2 linked regions of the Flammeovirga agarivorans genome follow. The protein of the gene in region 2 interacts with the protein of the main gene of each other region in a pairwise test. Links are inferred from orthologs where the notes say so. Each region holds a gene or a part of one and is shown on either strand. Other genes may lie near its edges. The genes, in order: recA and dprA.

The links.
Region 1: the proteins of dprA (region 2) and recA interact in binary tests that used the Bacillus subtilis proteins (3 or more experiments, as listed by UniProt). The link is inferred for Flammeovirga agarivorans from one-to-one orthologs.

Annotation. Positions count from the first base shown.
Region 1 is NZ_JABAIL010000005.1:74,203-82,847, reverse strand. What follows is about bases 2,823-5,800. They hold recA (recombinase RecA), read right to left. Parts: upstream 4,846-5,800; coding sequence 3,799-4,845; downstream 2,823-3,798. Other genes in these bases: HGP29_RS16410 (pyridoxal-phosphate dependent enzyme), read left to right, coding at 5,259-5,800; HGP29_RS16420 (BCCT family transporter), read left to right, coding at 2,823-3,252. Also shown: HGP29_RS16425 (ABC transporter permease), read left to right, coding at 1-1,723; more of HGP29_RS16420, read left to right, coding at 1,837-2,822; more of HGP29_RS16410, read left to right, coding at 5,801-6,641; HGP29_RS16405 (hypothetical protein), read left to right, coding at 6,807-7,520; HGP29_RS16400 (TonB-dependent receptor), read left to right, coding at 7,913-8,645. UniProt on the Bacillus subtilis protein: Multifunctional protein involved in homologous recombination, DNA repair and competence.
Region 2 is NZ_JABAIL010000004.1:526,881-535,344, reverse strand. Bases 1-2,797 are described here. They hold dprA (DNA-processing protein DprA), read right to left. Parts: upstream 2,063-2,797; coding sequence 938-2,062; downstream 1-937. Other genes in these bases: rsmA (16S rRNA (adenine(1518)-N(6)/adenine(1519)-N(6))-dimethyltransferase RsmA), read right to left, coding at 2,233-2,797; HGP29_RS15110 (glycerate kinase), read right to left, coding at 1-936. In the rest of the region: more of rsmA, read right to left, coding at 2,798-3,027; HGP29_RS15095 (VPS10 domain-containing protein), read right to left, coding at 3,140-6,613; 4-hydroxythreonine-4-phosphate dehydrogenase PdxA, read left to right, coding at 7,034-8,389; HGP29_RS15085 (DUF3299 domain-containing protein), read left to right, coding at 8,411-8,464. UniProt on the Bacillus subtilis protein: Protein that helps load RecA onto ssDNA during transformation. Binds cooperatively to circular ssDNA, is able to bridge different segments of DNA. Favors the loading of RecA onto SsbA- or SsbB-coated ssDNA and formation of RecA-DNA filaments.

The sequences.
Region 1 (8,645 bases), on a different replicon or contig from region 2:
TTGGACTTTTAACGTCTACATCAAATTGCTTCATGAAAATCAGAAAGAAGAAACAATAGCAGCTATGGATAAAATATTGGCTGGCATTTTTACTCAAGAAGATTTATCAATAAAAACAAGCTTACAACCCATTGAAGAAATACACTTGGATCAAGGATTGAGTTTTGAACCTAGTGCACCAAGAAGTATCGAAAGTTTATGGATTATTATTGCGGGTGGTGTAATCATTTTAGTATTATCTCTTTTGAACTTTGTAGTACTTTACACCGCTCAAAAAGATGAAGAAATTCATTCACTCACTTTAATGAAAATTTATGGTGCACATCACCGAGATTTATGGATTTCAACCTGCTTAGAAGTTTTTATTATGGTAGGCTCAGCGATTCTTATTTCTCTCCTTGCACTCAATATTGCTTTACCATTTTTAAACCACCAATTAGTAACAAGAGTATTTTTAAGCAACTACATTCCATACATTGTTGGGTTTTATGTTACCATTGGAGTAGTTCTTACTATGTTACTCAGTAGTCTATCACTACGAGGTATTAAAAAGACCTCTCTTTCGAGAAGTTTAAATGGTCAAACGAGTATTTATTCTTCAAAAGGTAAAAGTGAAAAAGTTCTATTGGTGCTACAGTTTTCAACAGTATTTGTCTTATCCTGTATTGGTATTACTGTTTATCAACAACATCATTATTTACTTCACAGAGACTTAGGTTTTCAACATGAAAATGTATTTACCATCGATTTATCTTCAGCAGTTCCATTAGATGAGTTGAATAATTTTAAACAAAAAATTCTAAAGAAACCTGGAGTAGAAGCTGTGAGTATGTCTTCTCAAATGATAGGAGTCGGGCTTACAAAAAATGGGTATAGATTAAGCGATCATGACAAAACTGAAATATTAAATGCTTTGTATGTGAGTAATGATTTTTTAAAGTGTTTTGATATACCTCTTTTAGAAGGTGAGAATCTTCATACCAATAAAAAAATAAGTGATTATCAATTATTGGTGAATGAAGCATTTACAAAATTGGAAGGCTGGAAAGGACTCGGTACCATTGTACACAGAAACGGTCGAGACTATGAGGTTGTAGGGGTGATTCCTTCGATTAAATTTAATTCACTCACCCAACAAAGTGGACCGTTGGTTATTACATCCTCAGCAAAAATTGATGGTTGGGAGTTAGATTATATCAATGTAAAAACATCTTCACCAGATCCTTATAAGTTATCACAAGAACTTAAAGAAGAGTTTCAAAAAGACTTTCCAAATGTTCGTTCTTTTATCTATTTCTACAATGATGAGATTGCATTAAACTATGCTTCCATTAAAGGGCAACAACAGGCTAGCTTTTTCTTTGGATGTATTGCATTACTCATTGCCATATCTGGGCTTTGGGGGATAACAAGGTTTTCTGTTCTTAAACGTACTAAAGAAATGAGTATTCGGAGAGTAAATGGTGCTTCTAGAATTGATGTTTTGTTACTCTTCAATAAAGATTATTTGCAATGGATTACTTTATCTTTTCTAATATCAATACCGTTGGCTTATCATTTTAGTGCGGATTGGATGTCTACATTTCCAGATCGAATTGATATTGATTTTATTACTTGGTCTATTCTTGGTGTTGGCATATCAGGTATAGCAATATCAACAATCACTATTATTTGTTGGAAGGTTGTCAATATTAATCCTTCAAAAGTATTGAGAGACCTTTAAAAAAGAAATCATAAATAAGTAATATCATTAAGTATCTAAGACTTTCTTAGGTACTTTTTTATTTCCCTCAGTTGAGGTGATTATATTGTATACTCATCTATAAAAAACTGTCCATGAAATTATCATTTAACCAATGGAGTATTATTATTAGTATTCTTATTGGATGCCTATTTATTTTATTCCCTGAAGCTACAACCAATATTTTAGATCATGTAATTAATGCCATTTTACATTCTCTTGATCGATTTTTACTATGGATAGTTACTGGCATTTTAATTCTCTGTTTGATTATTGGTTTCTCTCCATTGGGAAATAAAAAACTTGGTGATCAACCTCCTGAATTTTCTACATTTTCCTGGGTAGCTATGCTATTTGCTGCAGGCATGGGAAGTGGGTTAATTTTTTGGGGTGTAGCAGAACCTATCTATCATTTACAATCTCCTCTAAATACAGATCACTCTCCAATGATGGCATTGTCTATCACTAATTTCCATTGGGGGATTCATGCATGGGCTGTATATGCTTTCTCAGGATTAATCATTGCTTGGTTTTCCTATAATAGAGGCAGGGGTATGAATATCTCTTCAACTTTTAGTGATAGTACTACTCGGAAAGCATTTCAATCGTTCGATATGCTTGCTGTTATGGCGATTATTTTCGGAGTAGCTGGAACCTTAGCCAATTCTATTGCACTTATTCAAACCGGTGTAGAACATTTAGTCCCTTATGACATTACTGGACTTCCATTTCGTTTAATTGTACTTCTATTTATTTCCATTGCTTTTATGCTATCCTCAGTTAGTGGTCTTCAAAAAGGGGTGAAAACTTTGAGTGATTTCAATGTCATTTTAGCATTACTGATTCTTCTTATCATTTTTCTAATGTCTTCTCCATTTGATACTCTGAAACTATTTGTTGAAGTATCTATTTCTTATTTCAAAGACTTGCCCTTATTATCTTTTATCTTACCTGAAAGTGCTAGAAAATGGTCTCAATCCTGGACGATTATTTACTTTTTATGGTGGATTGCTTGGGCTCCTTTTACAGGGTTATTTATTGCGAGAATTTCAAAAGGGCGAACCATAAGAGAATTCCTTTTTAGCATCATTGGATACCCCACTATTATTACAATTTTTTGGTTTACTGTTTTTGGTGGAAATGGTTTATTTAGCGATCAAGTGGCCACTCTACAAAGTGTCATAAATGAGAATTATACGAATGGACTCTTTGTGTTTCTTGAAGGATTACCTTTTGGAACTACTCTTTCCTTTTTATGTATTCTGCTACTCGTCACATTTGTAATTACAAGTGCAGACTCTGCCATTTTTGTCACTGCAGCTTTAACAGGAAATAGTTCTAAAGTGAATAAGATAATATGGTCAGTTTTACTTCTTGGAATCTCAAGTGCTTTATTAATTAAAAATAATGTTGACCTCAATAAAGTAATTGCTATTACTGGTGCTATACCTTTTACTTTTATTCTTCTTTTTCAAGGTATTATGTTCTTCAGAGATATTTTCAAAAAGTAATACATCAGAAAAAAATAGTCTTAAAATCACATATATTAAAATGAGTTTAAATAACTGATTATAAACACATTAAATATTAAATATTTAGATTTAAATATTTAAAATTAAACTAAGATATAACTATTACATAAATAGCCATTAAAACTAAATTTTTCACCTTTTGTATCGTAATCTTTAATGATGTAATCAGTAAGATTATTTGCCTAGTTAATAAGCAAAATAGATGGTTAATACAATGAAAATTCATCAAAAATATACATATATTAAAAATAATATAAATAGTTGATTTACAGTCAAATAATTCATTATTTTCAATGGTGAAATTTTATAAATTAAACTAAGGTATAATTGCTATTTCATACCATTTATTTCTCTTTTTTTAATGGTCATAGATTAAATAAAAACTATTCCATAGAGAGTAAAACCTCTGATCTTTTTCATTCTTGGATTTAGTACAAAAAAATACCCTAATCTATACAGACTAGGGTATTCTACTACTGATTTATTTAAATAAAGAGTATCCCTCTCTTCGTATTAAAATCTCAATTATTCTGCAGTTTCTTCAACTACTTCCTCTTCAGTACCATGACCGAAAACTTTTGTTCTGATCTTTTCTTCTAATTCCTCCATTAGCTCTGGATTAGATTTGATCAGTTCTTTTACAGTTTCTCTACCTTGTCCTAATTTAGAACCGCTATATGAGAACCAAGATCCTGCTTTATTCACAATATCAAAGTCAACTGCCATATCTAAAACTTCACCTGCTCTTGAGATACCTTCACCATAAAGGATATCAAATTCAGTTTGTTTGAATGGAGGTGCTACTTTGTTCTTTTGAACTTTCACTCTTGTACGGTTACCAGTTACGTTATCAGCAGATTCTTTGATCGCACCGATACGACGAATATCTAAACGTACAGAAGCATAGTATTTTAATGCATTACCACCTGTTGTTGTTTCAGGGTTACCGAACATTACACCAATTTTCTCTCTTAATTGGTTAATGAAGATCGCTGAACAATTTGTTTTTGAGATGGCACCCGTGATTTTACGTAATGCTTGTGACATTAAACGAGCATGAAGACCCATTTTACTATCACCCATATCACCTTCTAATTCTGCTTTTGGTACTAATGCTGCAACTGAGTCAACAACTAATACATCAATTGCACCTGAACGAACTAATTGTTCTGCAATTTCTAAAGCTTGTTCACCATGGTCTGGCTGAGCTACTAATAGGCGTTCCATATCGATACCTAATTTCTCAGCATAGATTTTATCAAAAGCATGTTCCGCATCAATAAATGCAGCCATACCACCTTGCTTTTGTGCTTCAGCAATAATGTGAAGTGTCAAAGTAGTTTTACCAGAAGATTCCGGACCGTAGATCTCAATGATACGACCTTTAGGAATACCTCCTACACCTAACGCTAAATCAAGACCTAATGAACCAGTTGAGATTACAGGAACCTCTTCTACATTATCATCAGTCATTTTCATTACAGCTCCTTTACCGAACTGTTTTTCCAATTTAGCAATAGTAGTTTCTAATGCTTTTAACTTTTCTGTGCTTTGCCCTTTATCCGCAGCCATGATAAAATATTTTATAGTGTGTATGTTTTTTACTGTTATATCAACTAGGAAGTATCCCTTTTTGTTGATAATACAAACTTAGGGGAGTAGAACGTATTCTAGATACGTTCATCAAAAATATTAAAATTATTTTCGATGTTTTTTTAAACAAATCATTAAAAGTCTCAAAAATGAAACGTTTAACGATTAATATTTACTCAAATGTAAAACATAAAAATTTAAAATACTAACAAAGAGTAAATTAATAACATTTAATTGACAAATAATTAATCAATGATCAAATAACAAGAATAAATTATATACAAAAAATAGAGAAGTGCTCATTTTCTTAGAGTTACTTCATCTTAAATTCTTTCTTACTTCAGATCTACTTATGTACATTTGTAACATCACAAGAAAACTTTATACAACATATGAACAAACCACATGATCTTATATCATTAATTGGTAATACTCCTTTAGTTAAAGTCAATGCTATAGATACTGGCAAGTGCGAGTTATATCTAAAACTAGAAAATCAAAACCCGGGTGGTTCTATCAAAGACCGTATTGCTTTGAGCATGATCGAAAATGCTGAGAAAGATGGTACGATAAAACCTGGAGATACTATTATTGAAGCTACTGCTGGTAATACAGGATTAGGACTAGCTTTAATTGCTATTCTCAAAGGATATAAACTGATTCTAGTAATGCCTGACAAAATGAGTAAGGAAAAAGTAGCTCATTTAAAAGCAATGGGAGTACAGGTGTTAATGACAAGATCTGATGTGGGTAAAGGGCATCCTGAATATTATCAGGACATGGCTTTAAGAATTTCAAGAGAAAAAGGTTATCACTTTATTAATCAGTTTTCAAATCAGTACAATTCTTTAGCACATGAATTAACTACAGCGCCAGAAATTTACGAACAAATGGGGCAAGATGTAGATGCTGTAGTAGCTGGTGTAGGATCTTCGGGTACTATTTCTGGTATGGCTGCCTACTTTAAAAAAGTAAGTCCAGAAACAGATTTAGTTTTAGCAGATCCTGAGGGTTCTATATTAAAGGACTATATCGATACAGGAAAATTTGGAGAAGCAGGTTCTTGGTATGTGGAAGGAATTGGTGAAGACTTTATTCCAGACATTGCTGATTTCTCTCAGACAAGAACAGCCTATTCTATTACAGATAAAGAGAGTTTTGTTACTGCAAGAGAAGTGTTATTAAAAGAAGGTATCCTAGCAGGTTCTTCTTCTGGTACATTGATCGCTGCAGCTTTAAAATATTGTCTAGAACAAACAGAACCAAAACGAGTAGTGACGTTTGTTTGCGATAGCGGCAATAAATATTTCTCAAAACTATTTAATGATCATTGGATGAAAGAGAAAGGGTTTATCGAAAAAGAGGTATTCGGAGATCTTCGTGATTTGATCTCTAATTATTATTCGCAGGGCGATGTTGTCACTGCAAGCATCGAAGACACATTATTAGATGCTTACAAAAAAATGAAAATGTACGATATCTCTCAGCTTCCAATTATGGATGGGGATGAAATCTTGGGGATTATCGACGAATCAGATATTTTATTTAGTGTGTATGAAGACGAAACGGCATTTGAACGTTTTGCTGCTGAACACATGACTTCCAACCTTGTTGTTGTACAAGTATCAGATAGTATCGACCGATTGATGGAAATCTTCAGAGACGGTATGGTGGCAATCTTAATGAACGACAAGAAGTTTGTTGGTTTAATCACAAAAATTGATGTCTTAAACCATCTAAGAGAACAAACAGCCAACGACAAAGGAAAAGGATAAACTTTTTTGAGGTAATAGGTATGATGGAAGAGTGAAGAGGTACTGAAGGTATCTTTTCACTCTTTTTTGTAGATGCTCGCTTTATCGAGCCTTACGAAATCTTAAAATTTTTTTTCATACCTTAGTGAATGAAAAGTAAGCTTAAATCAAACTAATACAGAAACAATGAAAACTTCTCTTTGTCTATTATTTATATCTATTTTCTTATTTTTTTCATGTACAAACAATGAAGAAATAGCAGAGCAACATAAATTAAATGTAACTGTTGAAGAAGGTGAAATTTTAGATTTATATCTTATCAAAGTCGAAAATGATCAACGTTTCTTTTTAGAAGCTGAAAGTAATCAACTCAAAGAAAATGGAGTGATAGATCTTCCTGAAAATGGCACCTATCAAATATTAGTAAAGGTTGATATAAATGATACAATGTATGGTGACTTTAATATTTTTGAAATCAATGAACAAAAAAATACTTCAGTTACACTTTCTCCTCAAGACCAGGTAGGATCACTAAAAGTTTTTGTCAAGGGAAATTATTCAAACAAGAAATTATACGCTGCTTTGATAGTAGAAGAAACTCCTTATATTCCTAATACTTCTTCTATTGAAGATGTTATGACTAATTTCATCAATCATTCTATTATTATTTCAGATAAAATAAATCAAGATGGAGCTATTATTATAGAAAATATTCCTGCAGATAGTAAAAATATAGATGGATATGGAAATTGGGTCTATTTAACAAGTAGTGTAGAATCCGCTTATTGTGCCATAATGGTTTATGATGAAGATTTTACTGTTAATGCATTTGCAACTGTATTTAATATTAAGGCTCATGAAGAGGGCTTTTGCAATGTATTAATACAAGCTGTTTATTAATGACCTATCGAAATTATTAATAGAAAAAGCTGACTTATGTGATGTTTATTAGTCAGCTTTTTCTATTTATCTCCTAACAAATACCAATAACAACTATCACATTATTTATTAAAAAACGATGTGTTACTAACTTATTCACATTAGGATGATGAACCGTTAATATCTAGTGTATATTCCGTTTATATCAATGATTAGAGAAAAAAGATTTTGTTTTATGTTATACCTCTAATCCAAAAAAATCCTTCAAATTAGCTATTGATCCTTTATCAGTTGATCTCATTTTTTAAGCTTGAGTGAATAAAAAGCTTAACAGCACCGTAATATTCAACGACTACTTTTGCACCCGAAAATTAAAACCAATTAAAAAATCATCTCAGAAAACTAAATCAATTATGCGACTTTATTTACACTACTCATTGTCGGCAATTTGTTTTTTTCTATTGATATCAGAAAGTTTCGCCCAACACACCGATCTCTACGGTAAAGTGATTGGTCCTGATGGCGATCCACTTCCATACGCTCAAGTAAATGTTATGGAAACTACATTTGCGAGTATCACAGATATGGATGGTAACTTTCATATCAATAATATTCCTTCTGGTCATTATTCGATTGCTACTACTTATTTAGGATATAACGCAGACCTAATTAATGTGACACTAATAGATGGTGAGCCTTTTAAATTGACTATCAAAATGAATACTGATGTTACTGAATTAGATGGAGTAACTGTTTATGGTGAGTTTACTAAAGGTCAAGCGAAATCATTAAACGAGCAGAAAAATGCGGTCAGTATCAAGAACATTGTTTCTTCAGAACAATTCTCAACTATGCCCGATAGAAACGGAGCTGAAGCCTTACAACGTATTCCAGGTATCTCGATTGTAAGAAATAGAGGAGAAGGACAAAATATTCAGATCAGAGGAATGGCTTCTGAATACAATCAGGTGCAAATGAACGGAACTCCAATGCCCGGTGGAGAAGACAGTAGAGGTGCTGCACTAGATTTTATGTCTGCTGATATTATGGAATCTATTGAAGTAAAGAAAACATTAACACCCGATATGGATGGTGGAGCTATCGGCGGTGCGGTGAATTTTACTTTAAAAGATGCTCCTTCTGAAT
Region 2 (8,464 bases):
ATTTCCTAGTTGAGCGATTTGATAGGGTAATTTTCCTTCCAATGATTGTTGATCAAACTTTCCCTCTGTTGTAATAATTAAATCACTCTTTTCAATAGAATCATGAATATTTAGAAGTTCCATCACAAACTCACTACCGTTCATAATATGAGCGTTTAGAAAAGAATAAAAACCTGCGGCTGTTCCTCCAGCAGCACCACCACCTTCTAATTGAATAACCTCTTTATTTAACATTTTCTCTGTGAGAAGTCCTATATGATGAATATTACTTTCTAAAAGTTCTACTTCAGATTCGGTGGCTCCTTTCTGTGGGGCAAATACATGAGAACAACCATTTTTACCAACTAATGTGTTTTTTACATCCACAGCAAGATAAAAATCTATACCTCCAATTAATTCTATTAGATCAGTATCATCAAACTTTTCAATAAGATGTAAATTTCCTCCTTTAGGAATAATCTTTTGGTTATCGAATGTATAACACTTCAAACCTAACTGATATAATGCACCTAGACCAAAATCAGTGGATGCACTACCACCTAAACCAATAATTATCTCTTTGCAACCAGATGAAATAGCATGTTTAATCGCCATACCAAGACCTTCGGTATTTGCTTCTAATGCATTAATAGGACTAGGAGTAATTGTTGCAATACCACATAATGATGCTAAACTCATCACAGCAGTTGCGTTATTTATCCGATAATACCCAGATTGAAATGGCCTACCAATAGGATCTACTGATAGAACATTGATCCAATCTGCATTCTTTTCTTTTGCAATGACGTGTTCAAATCCATCACCACCATCGGCTAATGGTTTCATTATTATCTCATCATCAGGTCGATGAATTGACCAATTCTTCTTGATTACTTGGGCAACGTCAAATGCAGAAAGGCTACCTTTGAATGCATTTGGGGCTACTAATATTTTCATTTTATTGTTTTAGAGAATACATATTGCCAGGTTTCATTTTTACCATACCCTTTAATTCAAGCTGTAAAAGAGTACCGGCAATTTTAGGAAGCGGAGTTTCTGATTGAATAGCAATTTCCTCAATATGAAATTCGCTTTTTTGAAGTAATGATACAACAGTTTTTTCTTCATCACTAAGATTTTGAGTGTCGAAGAGTTTAGTTTGGCGAGTAGGAGCACTCGAAGTTAGATCCCAATTCATTTTAGTAATCACATCCTTTATTTCGGAATATAAATGAGCCTTCTGGTATTTGATCAAGTTATTACAGCCTTCTGCTAAAGGATCATTAATTAACCCCGGAACTGCAAAAACATCTTTATGATAGCTATTACCGATATCTGCCGTAATTAAAGCACCTCCTTTCTTTTTTGCTTGTACAACAATGATAACATCGGCAAGACCTGCAATGATTCTATTTCTAGCAGGGAATTTTGGGCCATCAGGCTCTGCGTCCATCAAGTTTTCTGTAATTAACCCACTTTTTGGATCTTCAATCATTTCTTGAGCAGTTTTTTTATGAATTGCTGGATAGACCTTGCTTAAGCCATTAGCCATAATTCCTACTGTGCCCAATTGATTTTGTAATGCAGCTCTATGTGCATAAATATCTATGCCATACGCTAATCCACTAACAATGCATAAGTCCTTAAATTGAGATAAGTCGGAAATAATTTTCTCCGTTACTAGTTTACCATACTGATTGGCTCCTCTAGAACCTACAATTGCAACGGTTTTCTTAGAGTGTAAACTTTTAGCTTGACCTTTTAAATACAACAAATAGGGGGCATCTTTTTGGAGTTTTAATCTAACAGGAAATTCCTTATCTGTGTATGTAAGTATTTTTACATTGGAAGCCTCAATCTTTTTTACTTCATTTTCGATTTTTACTAACTGAGACCTGTATTTATCAATAACTTGAAGTGTATGAACTCCAATACCATTGATTTTATGGAGCGTATTTTTTTTTGCTTTAAAAACTTCTTCTGCAGAACCTAAATGACTTATTAATAGTTTGCAAGTTGCACCTCCAATACCTGGAATATTATTTAGCCAAAGTTCATAGAACTTATCTTGAGTAATTGTCATGTTTTGAGCTTGTGATTCGTTAAGTATATTTATTTTGCTCAATTTAATAAAAATGACTAAAAATCAAGAGTGTATTGATAATAAAATAAACATAAAGGGTGACGGTAATAAAAAAAAGGCCTAAATACTGATGATAAATATTTAGGCGTTTTTTGAATATAAGCAACAAGTTAATCTTGTTGTTTTTTTCTATCTTCTTCTACATTACAAGTTAATTCAATAAAATCTTCTACAGTTAATGCTTCGGCTCTTTTATTGAAAATCTCATTTTTAAGAAGTTCAGGAGATAACCCCATAGGTTTCATTGCGTTTCTTAAAGTCTTTCTACGAGTAGAAAAAGCTTGTTTAACTACTTTGAAAAAGAGTTCTTCTGAACATGGAAGTTGCTTTCTATCGTTTCTCCTTAAAGAAATGACAGCAGAATCTACTTTTGGAGGAGGATTAAAAACGGTTGGAGGTACAGTAAATAAATAATCTACATCATAGAAAGCTTGTACAAGAATTGTCAATATTCCTGCAGTTCTACCACCTGTTTTACATGCAATCCTATCAGCTACTTCTTTTTGGATCATTCCAACACATTCAGTGATTTGATCCTTATGAGCAAGGATCTTAAAATAAATTTGTGTTGAGATATTATAAGGGAAGTTACCAATTAAACCAACGGGATGTGGTGCAATTTTATCGAAGTCAAGTTTTAAGAAGTCACCTTCAATAACTTGTTCTTGAGGCATTCCCACAACATCTTTAAGGTAATGTACAGATTCAGTATCAATTTCAATGACTGTTGTTTTGTACTCCTCTTTTTTCAATAATCTCGTTGTGAGTACACCAGTACCTGGACCGATCTCATAGATTTCATTATACCCACCATAAGAAGACATTGCGTCTACAATGTCTTGTGCAATTTGCATGTCTTCTAGGAAATGCTGTCCTAAATGTTTTTTAGGTTTGACGTAAGCCATATATTCAAGAACCCTTTTTTATTAGTGAAGGATGATTTTTTTACAAAGGAGTGGGATTTATATCTAGAAAACAAATACTATAACATTCGTTTATATAGGAAAATGAGGATGATTACCTTCTTGCAATTGGTTCCTCTAATTTGTAAACAAATCGATGCGTAGAAATTTTATTGTCAATTTCAAGGTTCAAAATATAAATACCAGGGTTGAGTTGAGGTAAGACTAAAGGAAATTTATTCCAACCTTTTCTTAATTGGATATTATCCCTTTCGAGGATAGTATTACCAATAAGGTTAATCACTTTTAGTTTCATCGGTTTCGGATTATTGGCCAAAACTTCAATGTATAATTTATTATTAGTGATTTCTGTAGGATAGATATGAGATTGGACCTGGAAAATATCTTTGAAATCGACATCAGGAAGATCCTTCTGATCATCTACTTGTATTTCCAAAGAAGTTACTGCCCATCCCCAGTTTGGTTTTTTATTATCTGAATTGAACTTGAAACGAATAATAATTTCATCATCAGGTTTAAAGAAATTCAATAAATTGATTTCGTGTTTTACTGATAGGGTTTGAGCTCCTTTTGCTTCTTTTTGCTCGATAAAATATCTCCAATCTGGATTAAATGTTCCATTATAAGGTTTATTTAATTCTACCCAATGGACACCATCATTACTGCCTTCAAGAACAACAGAGTCATCATCCTTAGATAGTAGTGCTACATCTTTATAAGAGATTTTTGAATTCTCTTTAGCGACTTTTATGGGGTGTTTAAAGTAAGTAAATGATGTAGTATTGTTTCTGTAATAATGATCAGAGTGTAAGTTCGTACCATAAAAACCTACCACATTATCTTTAAGAACTAAAGCATCACCAGAAAACAACTCTTCTGCTTTATTAAAATCGACCTTTATGGAAGTTATAGTACTATCATAGTGAATCGTTTGAATCGGTTTCAGATTTGATCGGTAAGATAATCCATCCTTATAAACTACTAGTTGAGTTTGATCTGATTTTATTTGATTTCTATATTCTGTTTGATGCTGATAATCTCCTTTTGGTAATGCTATGATACTATCACTTAAAATGGTTCCTTCCTGATCGATTAATGCAATAGAGTCAATCGATTGGGTAATCCCAAATTCAATAAATTGCCCATCCGGTAAAGTATGTTGAGTGATGATTTGTGGTTGAGGCCCTTCATTCAATGATAAAGACCATATACCTCTTCCTTGAGTAGAAACTAAAACTTCACCTTTTTGATATTTCAATTTCCAAATGCCAATGGTTGGTATGTTACTATTTAGTTTATGCCAAGATTTTCCAGCGTTTGTACTTTCGAAAATGCCAATTTCAGTGGCAGCCCAAATTAAGTGGTTATTAAAAGGGAATACCAATAGATCATTAACACCTACATCAGGGAAACCATTGGTAGAACTATCTGAATTAACAAAGCCTGTGAGGTCTTCCCAGTTTTTTCCAAGGTCTTGTGACTTTAATATTTTAGCAGTTTTCCCAAATGAAAATAGGGCATATGCTGTTTCTTTTTCTATTGGATCCGTAACAATCCCTGATATTTGACCTAAGTTAAGATTAGTAGGAAGTGAAGTGGGGGTAAATGTTTTTCCTTTATCTGTTGAAACTTGAATTTTGTTCTTTTCAGTATGACCACTTCCTGCCCAAATGATGTTTGGGTCAACAATTGAAACATCGAGGTCCATATAATCGGAGAATTCCCAAGCATTTTTTATTTCAGAGAGCTTCCAAGTGCTTCCAAAATTCTTTGAAATCCATATTCCATTTTCTCCTAAAGCATATACCATATCTGGGTTCGCTTTATCATTAATCATCTTTGTGATGAACGGAGAACGACCATCTTCTTTAAAGATATCTAAAGATGATTTCTTGAAGTTATAACCCCCATCAACAGATCTGTAGATATTGTTATTATATATACTTACCAGGATTTTTTGTCGATTTGATGTATGCCATAAAACATCAAAACCATCACCTCCTAGAACATTTCTGAATGATTCTAGGCTATCACTTTGGCTTACACTAATCCAAGATCCATTTTCAATAGAACCACCTATAATATGTTTTTTATCAGGTGAAATATCAATCCCAAAAAAGTGTGTTGAATTGATTGTTCCACTTCTATAATGCCATTTATTTAGATTGTTTATGTCATCACTAATGTAAATACCGCCATCATTAGCAGATATCATTCTATATATATTACCTTTCTTAATCATCTTTAGTTGATGATGATCAGGGTGTAAGCCATTTTTTACAATCTTTCCATTTTCTGAAATATATTGGTTAGGACCATGATGCTCACCATAAGCATCACTTACAATATCAATATCAGCTGTTGCATTCTTAAAGTCTTTGATATTTACTTCCCAAATATTGATACCTGCAACATAGAATGTAGTTTCTTTTTCTGGATGGTACAGCAATGTATTGTTGTACCAACCTTGTCCACCAAGCAGTCCTGTTTCAATATTTGTTTGAAGTTTCTTCCAATGATAACCACCATCATTCGAAAGGTATAGAACACCATCTTTTTCTTTCTTTCCGCTAAATGAAGTGATAACTACATTGGAATCAAAAGGAGAGACTATTAAAACACTACGTCCTGTTTTGGGTAAGTTAGAGTCAATTTTACCCCAGGTTTCACCAGAGTTTATTGATTTAATGATACCCGAATTCTTTATTGTAGCATAGATGATATTACTATTTTTATGGTCGAGAGTTAACTGTTGAATCAGTTGATTCGAATGGTAAACTTCTTCCCAATTCAAACCTCCATCAGTAGTTTTTAGAATTAATGAATGGAATTTCTTATTTGTATCTTGATATGCAGTTCCAATTAATATTTTATTCCCATCCTTTGCATCAATCACCATACTATTAATACATTGGAATCGAATATCGTTAATAGTAGAGGGTAAAATATTCCAAGTTTCACCAGAATCAATTGATTTGAGTAAACCAATACCATTTTTGATATTCAACTTCCCAAAAGTTTCTCCTGTAATTGCAAAGAAGGATGAGTCCTTAGTATTATATTGGATATCTCCAATAATCGCATTAGGTAGATTCTCTGTGACACTTTTCCAGTTTTTACCATTATTGGTAGTTCTCCAAATATCACCACCATATGCTCCAGCTACCCATACTTTATTAATAGAGTCTAGTGGGCAGAAAGCTATAGATCTTATACTTCCTGAAACATTAGATGGTCCTCTTTCAGTAAATTGGTAAAAACGTTGACTACTATCTACTGTACTATTATTGATGGCTTCTGTTATATAGCCTATAGAATATTCGGGAGAAGAATCGCCCGTTTTTGTCTTTAGTTTTTGTAAGATTTTTTGAATTTTATTGGGTCTATCAGCTTTAATCTGAGTGTGATAATGGTTTTCTAATGCCAACGAATTTTGATCATTAGTAGAAAAATCAGTGTATATAAATTCAGTATCCTCTGAAGAGGGGATATAAAATAGGTTATAAGCTATAGCACTAATAAAAATGCTAATAAAGATAATATATAATAGGTAGTAAAGTCTATTCATAAAACTGCACAAATGCAGATAGATCTAATCAGTTGCTGGTTTGTTTTCTTGTATTCTGCTTATCTGCTTAAAGGCAAAATATTATTTCCCGATTAGAAGTTGTTTCAAATTACTATATACACATTCCGAAGTAAAATTAATTAAAAAAATACAATTTGTGTTCTCATATTATCATAGTATAAGATCTATTGAGGTACATTAAGATTCAAAGGGTTTTATATAAAATAAAAATGTTTAAACCTTAGATGCATCGATCTAACTTTTGAATAGATTCATTGAAATGAATTTCAGGCTTAAGAAAATTTTATCACTTTCTTACTAGAATAATACTATTTCATTACAATTATAGTGGCAAAATTGTTACTTTTGATAGATAATACAATCATAAATTAACAAGCAAAATTTGAGCTTGAATTCCTTATGAAAGATAAAACTCAGAAAAATAGAAAATCAAATAAACCGCGTATAGGTATTACTATTGGGGATTATAACGGTATTGGACCGGAGGTTATCGTCAAAGTTTTACAAGATAAGCGAATCACAAATATATGTACACCAATTGTTTATGGTTCTGGTAAGATACTTACTAAGTATAAAAGAATCTTAAGCATTGAGGACTTTACTTATCATCAGTACAACAACAATAGCTATATTCATGATCAGAAGATCAATGTCGTAAACTGTTGGACTGAGGTACAGGAATTAGATCCTGGTAAAGTAACTCAAGAAGCTGGTAAATGTGCTTATTTGTCAATATCAAGAGCCTCTGAAGATTTGAAATCTGAATTGATTGATGCAGTTGTTACAGCACCAATTAATAAGGCAAACATTCAGAGTGAGGACTTTAAACATGCAGGTCATACGGAGTATTACCAAGAAAACTTTGCAAGTGGAAGAGATACTTTAATGACTCTTTGTTCTGGCGATTTAAGAGTTGGTGTAGTTACTGGTCATATACCAATTAAAGATGTAGCCGCATCTATCACAAAGGAAGCTGTATCTTCTAAATTGAATGTGATGATTGAGTCACTGAAAAAGGATTTCGGTATCATAAAACCAAAAGTAGCTGTTATGGGATTAAATCCTCATGCTGGTGAAGATGGTTTATTGGGTGATGAAGAAATCAATGTGATTTCACCAGTTATCAAGGAGTTCAAGAAAAGAGGAAACTTAGTATTTGGACCTTTCCCTGCTGACGGCTTCTTTGGAACAATGTCATTCAAGAATTATGATGGCGTACTTTGTATGTATCACGATCAAGGACTTATTCCATTTAAATTACATTCTTTTGAAAGTGGTGTAAACTATACTGCAGGTTTAGATATCGTAAGAACTTCTCCTGATCATGGAACGGCATATAATATTGCTGGTAGAGGTGTTGCTGATGAAACATCTTTTAGGGAAGCATTAATGCAAGCAGTTGATATTGTTAAGGTACGTTCTGGAGAAATTGAGAATCAAATCAGACCTAACGCAAGACAGTTACTGCAAGACAGAAAAGACCAAATCAAGAATCAGAAAATGGTACTTGATGGTAATGCTGGAGGAGAAGAAGAATTTGACTTAAGTGAGTTAGAAGCTGGCGAAAGAAAAGAAGCTCAAGTAACTCAACAACAGAAAATGTTGGAAAATAAAGCCAAAAATCAAGGTGGAGGTAAGTTCCAACATAAACAGAAAAGAGAGCATTGGAAGCCTAGAAAAAATGGAAATTTTAATAAAGGTGAACATAGGCCTCAAAATGAGCGAGATAAACCTCAGCAAAATAAAAATGATTAGTTAATTTCATATTTTTGTGATATGAAAAGAGTATTGATATTATTTGTCTTATTCTTAACCTTTTCTTCATTTAGT